3 regions of the Exiguobacterium sp. s149 genome follow, and region 1 is predicted to be linked to each of the others. Evidence: riboswitches for the same ligand, from Rfam matches in the RefSeq annotation. Region 1 holds a riboswitch; each other region holds the start of a gene.
What was found. Region 1 has a riboswitch for S-adenosylmethionine ahead of KNP81_RS11350 (aminotransferase class I/II-fold pyridoxal phosphate-dependent enzyme). Riboswitches for the same ligand answer to the same signal wherever they lie in the genome.
Positions count from the first base shown of each region.

Region 2: another riboswitch for S-adenosylmethionine. It lies ahead of msrA (peptide-methionine (S)-S-oxide reductase MsrA); the one in region 1 lies ahead of KNP81_RS11350 (aminotransferase class I/II-fold pyridoxal phosphate-dependent enzyme).
Region 3: another riboswitch for S-adenosylmethionine. It lies ahead of KNP81_RS01385 (methionine ABC transporter ATP-binding protein); the one in region 1 lies ahead of KNP81_RS11350 (aminotransferase class I/II-fold pyridoxal phosphate-dependent enzyme).

Region 1 is NZ_JACSLZ010000008.1:38,289-41,561, forward strand. It holds gene KNP81_RS11345 (AI-2E family transporter) at 1-1,064, opposite strand, end outside; SAM riboswitch class I at 1,238-1,338, shown strand; gene KNP81_RS11350 (aminotransferase class I/II-fold pyridoxal phosphate-dependent enzyme) at 1,416-2,591, shown strand; gene KNP81_RS11355 (iron-containing alcohol dehydrogenase) at 2,588-3,273, shown strand, end outside.
Region 2 is NZ_JACSLZ010000010.1:26,234-29,506, forward strand. It holds gene KNP81_RS12490 (amidase family protein) at 1-901, opposite strand, end outside; gene KNP81_RS12495 (hypothetical protein) at 1,013-1,174, shown strand; SAM riboswitch class I at 1,219-1,319, shown strand; gene msrA (peptide-methionine (S)-S-oxide reductase MsrA) at 1,384-1,896, shown strand; gene KNP81_RS12505 (GRP family sugar transporter) at 1,926-2,789, opposite strand; tRNA gene KNP81_RS12510 (tRNA-Ala) at 2,924-2,996, shown strand; gene KNP81_RS12515 (four-helix bundle copper-binding protein) at 3,112-3,273, shown strand, end outside.
Region 3 is NZ_JACSLZ010000001.1:275,213-278,485, forward strand. It holds gene KNP81_RS01380 (methionine ABC transporter permease) at 1-380, opposite strand, end outside; gene KNP81_RS01385 (methionine ABC transporter ATP-binding protein) at 370-1,398, opposite strand; SAM riboswitch class I at 1,476-1,581, opposite strand; gene KNP81_RS01390 (thioredoxin family protein) at 2,035-2,292, opposite strand; gene KNP81_RS01395 (PTS sugar transporter subunit IIC) at 2,480-3,273, shown strand, end outside.

The DNA.
Region 1 (3,273 bases):
TAGTCGATCAAGCGCGAGAACACGACTTGAATCATCGCCGTGACCGGCACGCTGATGAACATTCCGACGAGGCCGAACAGGCTGCCGCCGATGATGATCGACGTGATGACCCAGAACGGCGTGATGCCGACGCTGTCGCCGAGAATCTTTGGCCCGAGCCAGAGTCCGTCGAATTGTTGCAACAAGAAGATGAACAAGAGGACGATGAGCGCCGTGAACGGGTCATAGAAGTAAGTGATGATGAACGCCGGGATAATCCCGAGCAGCGGCCCGACGTACGGGATGAAGTTCAAGACACCGACGATGACGCCGAGCAGAAGCGCGTATGGCGCACCGATAATCAACAGACCGGCGACGGCCAGCACCCCGATGATGAGGCAGTCGAGCGACTTCCCGATGATATAGCGTTTGAAGATATAATCCATCTCTTGGAAGATGTCGATCGTCGTCTTGGCTGACGCGACCGGGAACATCGCATACAACAGCCGCTTGAACATGCGGGCAAAAATCTCTTTGTCTTTTAAAAGATAAATCGAGATGACGATCCCAATCAAGAAGTTAATGAGCGTCATCGTGAAGCTCGACACGTAGCTGACCGACGACAAGACGGCCGTCTCGACCCAGCCCGAGTAGCGCTCCTCGAACCGGCTGAAATCGATGGCCTGGGCGACTGTCGCGTTATACTCTTTCAAATACGTGTTCAACTGTGAGAGATACCCGTCAATCTGACGGATGTAGGACGGGAGTTCCTCGATGAGCGAGGCGAGGCTCGAATAAATGCGTGGGAACAGTGTCACCGCAGAGATGACGAGAATCCCGATAAAAATGATATAGACGATCAGCAAGCCTTGATATCGTTTTAGTTGAAACCGTTCTTCTATATAGGACAGGACGGTATTCAGGAGCAGCGCGATGGCGATTCCCATAATAATCGGCGTCAGCAACTGGAACGTATAATGCATCATCTGCGAAATCGTATCCGGTTCGCTGATGACTTTCCAGAGCACGAGCAAGATCAGGCCGATCACGCTCAACTTCCAAATCAATTGACGGTTTAGTTCCAATGGTCCATCCCCTCATGTTTTAAATTTTGTAGAATAACGTTCACTTTCACTATGAACGTTTTTTTATCGGGATTCAAGAGGACATGCTCTTTTTCAAAAAAGGATTGACAAGATTGGTAACGTTTGGTTAACTAAGTGACATATTACAAAAAGACAAATCGCATATAAAACACTTTCTATCAAGAGAAGCGGAGGGACTGGCCCGATGAAGCTTCAGCAACAGATTGTTTCAATACTGTGCTAATTCCAGCAAGGTGACCTTGAGAGATGGAAAGGTGGTTGTTTGAATACGTCCGTATCTCGACACCCCTTTCCTCGGAAAGGGGTGTTTTTTGCATAGGAGGACTATTCATGACTGACAGACGCTCACATCTACTTAAAACGTTACCACCTCAACATTTCGTCGGACTCGCGAACGAGGTGGCCGAACTCGAACAAGCCGGCCGCGACATCATCCGACTCGGACAAGGGACGCCTGACCTGCCGACGCCTGAGCCGATCTGTGACGCGCTTCAGACGGCGCTCCTCGACGCCTCGACCCATCAATACGGTCCGTTCCGCGGTCAGGCCCGCCTGAAGCAAGCAGTGGCGACGTTCTATTTGAATGAGTATGGAGTCGAACTTGATCCCGAGACAGAAGTAGCGATTCTCATCGGCTCAAAATCAGGTCTCATCACGTTGCCGCAATGCGTACTCGAACCTGGCGACGGGATTTTGCTACCGAATCCCGGCTATCCTGATTACATCTCGGGGGCACGCCTCGCCGGTGCCGTCGTCCGTGACCTCGTCCTCCGGGAAGAGAACGGCTTCTTGCCGGACTATGAGACGCTCGATACGCAAGAGGCAAGACTCATGTATTTAAACTACCCGAGCAATCCGACCGGAGCCGTCGCCTCACCCGCTTTCTTTGACGATACCGTCCGTTTCGCCCGGGAGCGGGACTTGATGGTCGTCCACGATTTCGCATACGGCAGCATCGGATTCGATGGACATGTCCCGCCGAGTTTCCTGCAGGCGGAAGGGGCGAAAGAAGTGGGCATCGAGGTATATACGATGTCGAAAGCGTTCAACATGTCCGGTTGGCGCGTCGCCTTCGCCGTCGGGAACGCGGACATCATCGAGGCGATCAACACGTATCAGGACCACGTCCACGTCAGCGTGTTCTCGGCCATCCAGGCGGCGGCCGTCGCCGCACTCGAGGCGCCCCGTACTATTCGCGATGACTTGGCACGACTGTACGAGGCACGGCGTGATCGCCTGATCGACGGGTTGAACCGGGCCGGCTGGGCCGTCGAACCGCCGGAAGGCTCGTTCTTCGTCTGGGCGAAAGTGCCTGAGGGTGATGCCAAGTCGTTCTCGCGGAAACTGCTGCATGAAGCCGGTGTCGCCGTCACCCCGGGCTATTTCTTCGGCTCGGAAGGGAACGGATACGTCCGCTTCGGCCTCGTCTCACCGGAACCGAAGATTGACGAGGCCGTCGAACGAATCGAGCGGTTGTTTGCCGCCTATGAGGAGGTGCGGGCATGATTCGTCAGGCCGTCCTTGAATATGACCACGCCGATGACGCGCTCGACCGTCTCGATGACTTAGTCGACGGCCGACGTGCCCACGTCCTGCACGGTCAGAACGGATATGGCATCGTTCGGGAAATCGATCCGGGAATCGCGGACTATCCGGCAACAAGGTTCAGCGGGGAGTGCACGGACTCGGAAGTCGAACGGCTCAAACCGTTTGACGCCGACGTGTTAATCGCCATCGGCGGCGGCAAGCTCGTCGATACGGCCAAACTTGTCGCCTATCAACGGAACGTCCCGCTCATCGTCGTCCCAACGCTCGCCTCCAACTGTGCGGCGTTCACACCGCTCAGCGTCGTCTATCAGGAGGACGGGAGCTACGACCGCTACGACATGTTCCGCGTCGTCATCGAACGGGTCATCGTCGACTCACGGGTCATCTCTCGCTCACCATATGAATACTTCCGGGCAGGTGTCATCGACACGGTCGCGAAGTTTTACGAGGCCCGTTATTTGAGTGGTGACAGCTCAGCTGACGCCGGCGTCAACACCGGACTCGTCTTGGCCGAACAGTGCGGGCGTCTCGTCGAACTTGAATTGAGCGAGCACGCTTTTGAGTCGTATAGTGACGACGTCCGCTTCGCGGTCGATCACGTGCTCGCCATCGGCGGCGCCGTCGGTGGCTTTGGTGACGC
Region 2 (3,273 bases), on a different contig from region 1:
CGACCTCGATGCCGCTCTGTTTCAGCAATGCGATCGCTTCGTCGTAGAGCACCTGCTCTTCTTCAGACAGATCGGTCTTGACGACGCCGACACGCATACCGACTGCTTGCCGCTCATCAAGACAAGTCCGGTAAGGCGGACCGGCCGGAAGATGCGTCGTCGCTGGGTCAGCGGGATCTTCCCCGACCATCGCCTCAAGGGCGAGCACCGCATCCCGTAGTGTCCGTGCCATTGGGCCGGCCGTGTCCTGCGACCGGGAGATCGGGATGATGCCGCTGCGGCTAATCAAACCGACGGTCGGTTTGATGCCAACGATTCCATTATGGACGCTCGGGTGGATAATCGAGCCACTCGTCTCGCTGCCGACGGCAAGCAACGTCAAGTTGGCAGCGACCGCCGACGCCGAACCTGAACTCGACCCTCCGACATCGAGCTTGTCCCCATATGGATTGAGCGTCTGGCCACCAACCCCACTCCAGCCGTTCGGCATGCCCTCAGTCAAAAAGTTGGCCCATTCGGATAAGTTCGCTTTTCCGAGGATGATGGCCCCATTCGCGCGCAGGCTTTGAACGAGATGGGCGTCCCGGCCGGCGAAGTGATGCGCGAGGGCGACGGCCCCGGCCGTCGTCTTCATCAATCCCGCCGTCTCGACATTGTCTTTAATCAACACCGGGATGCCGAGCAACGGCAAGCGGTCACCTCGTCGAAACGCCCGGTCGGCCGCCTCGGCCTCGAACAAGGCGTCCGGGTTCACTTGAATGACCGCTCTCAGCTTGTCGTTCAACTGGGCGATCCGTGTCAAATAGTAGGCCGTCACGTCACGCGCCGTGAACGTTCCTTCTTTATATCCGCGCTGGGCGGTCTCGATATCGAGTTCGAAACATGTGTTTGGTTCAGTCATATAGATTCCTCCTTTGGTCACTCGATGGTATTCGCTATCTCCAGATGATTTCCTGTTTTCGTTCGCCAACGAATATGTAACTTGGTACACTGAAAGAAAAGGGAGGTTACTATGAATCGTTCGTACGTACTCGTCTTATTGTCCGTCTTTGCCTTGTTCTTCTTACAGCTATATGCCGGGGACGCTCCGTATACGCTACCGCTCTCCATCGTCCTCGTCATCTTGATTCTCGGCGCCACCTTGTTCCAACTTCGACGCAAACCAAACCGTTGACGCCGCTTCAAATCTGATGGTATGATGCTCTCACCAACTACATATCGATATCTTGAGTGAACGAGAGACCTGGCTCTATGACTTCACAGCAACCTGCTTCGGCAAGGTGCTACTTCCAGCAAGGCATGTGCCTTGGCCGATATGACAGAGCGCTCATGTCGATGACATGAGCGCTTTTTTTGGGAAAATTGATCGAGGGGGACTTACTAATGGAAAAAGCAACATTCGCAGGCGGCTGTTTTTGGTGCATGGTGACGCCGTTCGAGGAGCAACCTGGCATCGAGTCAATCGTATCCGGTTATACGGGAGGTCACGTCGATGACCCGACGTATGAACAAGTGAAAACAGGGACGACGGGACATTATGAGGTCGTCGAGATCACGTTCGACCCGACGCTGTTCGTTTATGAGCGCCTGCTCGAACTATATTGGATTCAGACCGATCCGACCGATGACGGCGGCCAGTTCCAAGACCGCGGCAGCCAATATGCGCCGGCCATCTTCTATCATACTGAAGAACAACGCGTGAAAGCAGAGCAGAGTCGCGACGCGCTCGCGGCGAGCGGACGATTCAAACAGCCAATCGTCACGAAGATTCTACCGGCCGACACGTTCTATCCGGCCGAGGAATACCATCAAGACTTCCATAAAAAAAATCCGGCCCACTATAAAGAGGACCGGAAGAAATCTGGGCGCGACGCATTCATCGAGCAAGCCTGGTAAACAAAAGACGGGTCGTCTGACCCGTCTTTTTAGCTTTTCGCAATCCCGAGCATGAATCCGGCCACGACGATGAGCCCGATTCCCATAAAGACGAAGACCCGTTCTTTCGTCGTCTTCTCTTCTTTCAATAGATAAATCCCACCGAGCGTCGCCACGACGACGTTCAATTGCGACAAGGCGAACGACGTCGCGATGCCGACCTCACCGCTCGACACGAACAGCCCGAAGTTCCCAATCCCCCAGGCGAGACCGGCCAAGATGTTTTTGAACGTCTTCGGGTCGAACTTCTTGACATCTTTCTCGCGCAAGCTGAACAAGAGCGCTGCGATGAACATCCCGACCGATTGCGGCAAGATGGCCGTGATGCCGTCGACCTCGAAATAGTTCGTCAAGACGGCATACGTCACATAACCGATACTCGACACGAGCAGGACGAGCAAGCCTTTCTTCAAGGCCCCGCTACTGTCGCCGTCTTTGTTCTGCTGATATGACGTCAGTGCCGCCCCGATGATAATCAACACGAGCGCAGAAAAACCGAGCCATAACTCGGTCGACGTCTGCCAATCACCGAGCACGATGACGCCGAACAAGGACGTCCCGACGAGTTGCATACCGGTGCTGATCGGCATCGCTTTCGATACACTTAAAATTTGGAACGATTGGAACTGTAAATATTGCCCGAGTGCCCAGAACACACCGGAGATGAAGCCGGTCACGATTGCTAGCGTCGTGAACTCCGGATTGAATACGAGTGCGATGATGACCGCCATCACCATCGCCCCAATCGTCGTCCCGATTAACTGTTGAATCGGCTTACCACCGACTTTCGACACGATGAGCGGGATACTCCCCCACATCAAGGCAGGTAAGAGTGCGAGTAAAATCATTTCCATAGATAACACCTGCTTTCGTAGAATAACATTACCAATGATTTTCCCACGTTTACGCACGATTAAACTTTGTTCGAAAAAATTTAAAAATATCCATTGCCAAATGTTTTACTAGGATGATATAATAATTTTCGAACGGGGCATTAGCTCAGCTGGGAGAGCGCCACGCTGGCAGCGTGGAGGTCAGCGGTTCGAGCCCGCTATGCTCCATTATGGAAGTCACCACTCATTTGAGGGGTGACTTTTTTTTGCGTCTCCGCCCGGTTTAAGTCACCTGGTAGCGGGTAATGATTGTAAGACATCATTATTCTAAGGGGGACTTACTATGGATCGTGCCTCTGTCGAAGAGACCATTTTAGCCGTCATCGACTGTATGCGGGCAAGCAATCACTGTTTCTCAAAATGTTTACAAGAAGAGGATTTATTGATGGTCGCCGAGTGTATCCGGCTGACGAAAGAATGTTCGGAAGTGTGTGCGCTCGCCTTG
Region 3 (3,273 bases), on a different contig from region 1:
ATCGATTCGGCCGCCTCGATGACACCGCGGTCGACTTCGCGAAGCGCGAGCTCGACCATCCGTGCATAGAACGGGGCCGCACCGATGATGAGTGCCGGTAGTGCTGCCGTCGATCCTAGCATCGTCCCGACGACGAGTAACGTGAACGGGATGAGCAAGATAATCAAAATGATGAACGGGATTGACCGGAAGATGTTGACGACCGCACTGATGACCGTGTAAATCGGACGGTTCTTCATCATGAGCGGCTCGTTCGTGACATATAGGAGCATCCCAAGCGCGAGACCGATGACGAACGTCGCGGCTCCGGCGACGAGTGTCATATAGAGCGTCTCCCACGTCTGTTCTAACATGACTTGCCAATCTACATTAGGAAACATCGCTTTCTACCTCCACTTCCACTGCCTGTGATCGGATTGAGGCGATGGCCCGCTCGACTTCAGCCGGCTCTCCGATCAATTGGATGAATAATGTCCCGAGGGCACCGACTTGTGACTGCGTCACCTTTCCGCCGATGATGTTGAAGCCGATGTCATGCTGCTTCAACACTTCCGACAGAATCGGTTGTTCGGCCGTCTCGTTCAAGAATTTGAGCTTGACGATTTGACCGCTCGGATAACGAGCTTTCAAATGTTCGAACGTGAGCGACATGTCTTCGACCGCGCCGATCTGCTTGACGAACTCTTTCGTAATCGGCTGTTCCGGATGTTGGAACACGTCGGCGACTTGTCCGGTCTCGACGACCTTTCCGGCCTCCATGACGGCGACACGGTGACAAATCTTTTGGATGACGTGCATCTCATGGGTGATGAGGACGATCGTCAAACCAAGTTTCTTGTTGATGCTGACGAGCAGTTCGAGAATCGAATCCGTCGTCTTCGGGTCGAGTGCGCTCGTCGCTTCATCGCAGAGGAGCACTTCTGGATTCGTAGCGAGCGCACGGGCTATCCCGACTCGCTGCTTTTGGCCGCCCGATAGTTGTGACGGATAGCTGTCTTCTCGTCCGGCGAGACCAACGAGTTCGACGAGTTCTTGGACGCGGCGTTTGCGCTCGCTCGCCGGTACCCCGATGAGCTCGAGCGGGAAGCTGATGTTCTCAGCGACCGTGCGCGACCATAATAAGTTGAAGTGTTGGAACACCATCGAGACGTTTTTACGTACCCCGCGCAGTTCCTTCGGCGTGAGCTTCGTCAGCTCGCTGCCGGCGACCACGATTTCACCGCTTGACGGTGCCTCGAGTCGGTTGAGCAAACGGATGAGCGTCGACTTCCCCGCCCCTGAATATCCGATTATTCCAAAAATTTCGCCGCTTTCGATCGTAAGCGACACATCATCGACCGCCTGGACCCGACCGTTTTTCGTGTCGAACCATTTGGCCACATTGCGTAATTGAATCAATCCATTTCCCTCCTGACAACAAAAAAAGTACGCACGTTTGAGCAAACGTGCGTACTTTATCGTACGGACAACGATTGCTCTCATCTTCCAAGGTATACACCTTGCTGGAATTAGCACCATTTCGGATTGCTCCGCGGTTGCTGGGCGTCATAGGGCCAGTCCCTCAGCCTCTCTTGATAAGAGTGGTTGCGTATTTGATTAGCTTTATCATAGCGACACATTATTTTCATGTCAAACTATTTTTTTCAGCAAAATAAAAAAAGGTGCCATCCGAGGATGACACAGAACGTAGCACCTTGAGTCACTGAAGGACAACCCATAGATGAACCTCTTTTGCCCGATCAGAGCATTCATCCTTATATGGGGGACTTTTACCCAACCATCACTCGGTCTTCGAACGGACCATGCAATTACGCGACCGGTGCCCCGACGCTTGATTTTTTTGGGGGACAATCGAAGGGAAGGTCCACCTGAAATCGCGTAAGCTCATGCAGCGGTTGTTCGAAAACGTCTTGATGACGGGAAAATCTCGTCCTATGTTGTGTTCAAGTAAGATGTTGTAATGAATATATCATTCGTGAACTTTCTGTGTCAACTGATTATTTAAAATTTTCAGATTATTCTAATCATCCTATCTCACTTAACGAAAGATAGGACGTGCTGGACGTTTTGAAATGCGTACAAACGATCGCGAACTTGGCCATTCTCCAGCTTCAATAGCGCCGGAACGCTCATGACCTGATACGCCTCGAGTTCGTTCGGGATAAAGTTGGCATCGCGTTTTTCAATCTTCAATTCTGGGTCGACCGCCTCGACGACCGAGAGCATCCGCTCGGCCACGGCGCATGTACCGCACATTGGGGCGTATATATATAAGAATCCGTCTGTCATCATTTTACTCACCTCTCTTCTAAGTATATGAATCCAGGCCAATCGGTTCAAAAGTTGTGCTCAAATGGAAAATTCTGAACATTTCAACATTTCTTGTTGACGCTCGGCAGAAAGAGGCATAGTATGGTCATTAACTTTATCGCTTTTGTACATAACAGCAAACCAGTAGAAAAGGACAGGTGAATCCCCAATGACGGAAGAGAAGCTTACCGGAAAACAATTTTTAATGAACGTCTTGAACGGCCTCAGTCTTGCCATTCTCATCGCCCTCATCCCGAGCGCTTTGCTCGGTGAATTAACGAAAGCCATCTTGCCGTATTTTCCGTCCTTGCAGTTCATCTTAGATGCGACGACGATTGCGATGCGCCTCTTACCGGTCATCATCGGTGTCGCTGTCGCCATGCAGTTCGGACGATCGGCGCTCGAGGCCGGGACGATCGGCATCGCGACTCAGGTCGGAAGTGGCGCCATCCGCATCGAGGAAGGCGCGTTCCTCATGGCCGGAATCGGTGACGTCATCACGGCCGGTGTGACGGCCGCTCTCGCGACGTTCCTCGTCATGCAGTTGTCGCCACGCCTGAAGACATACACGGTGCTCGTCTTGCCGATGACGGTCATCGTCGTCGCGGGAGGCATCGGCGCGTTCCTACTCACTTACATCTCACAGATTACGACGTACGTCGGAACGATCATCATGACGATGACTGAACTGCAACCGATCGTGATGGGCATGTTAATCGCGATGGCGTTCTCGCTCATCATCGTATCGCCAATCTCGACGGTCGGAATTGCCACAGCCATCAGCCTGTCTGGTGTCGCTGCCGGGGCCGCCAACCTTGGCGTCGTCGCTGCCGGCTTCGGTCTCGCCATCGCTGGCTGGCAGATGAACGCGACCGGAACGTCGATCGCCCACTTCCTCGGCTCACCGAAGATTCAAATGGCGAACTTCGTCCGTCGTCCGATTATGATGTTGCCGGTACTCGC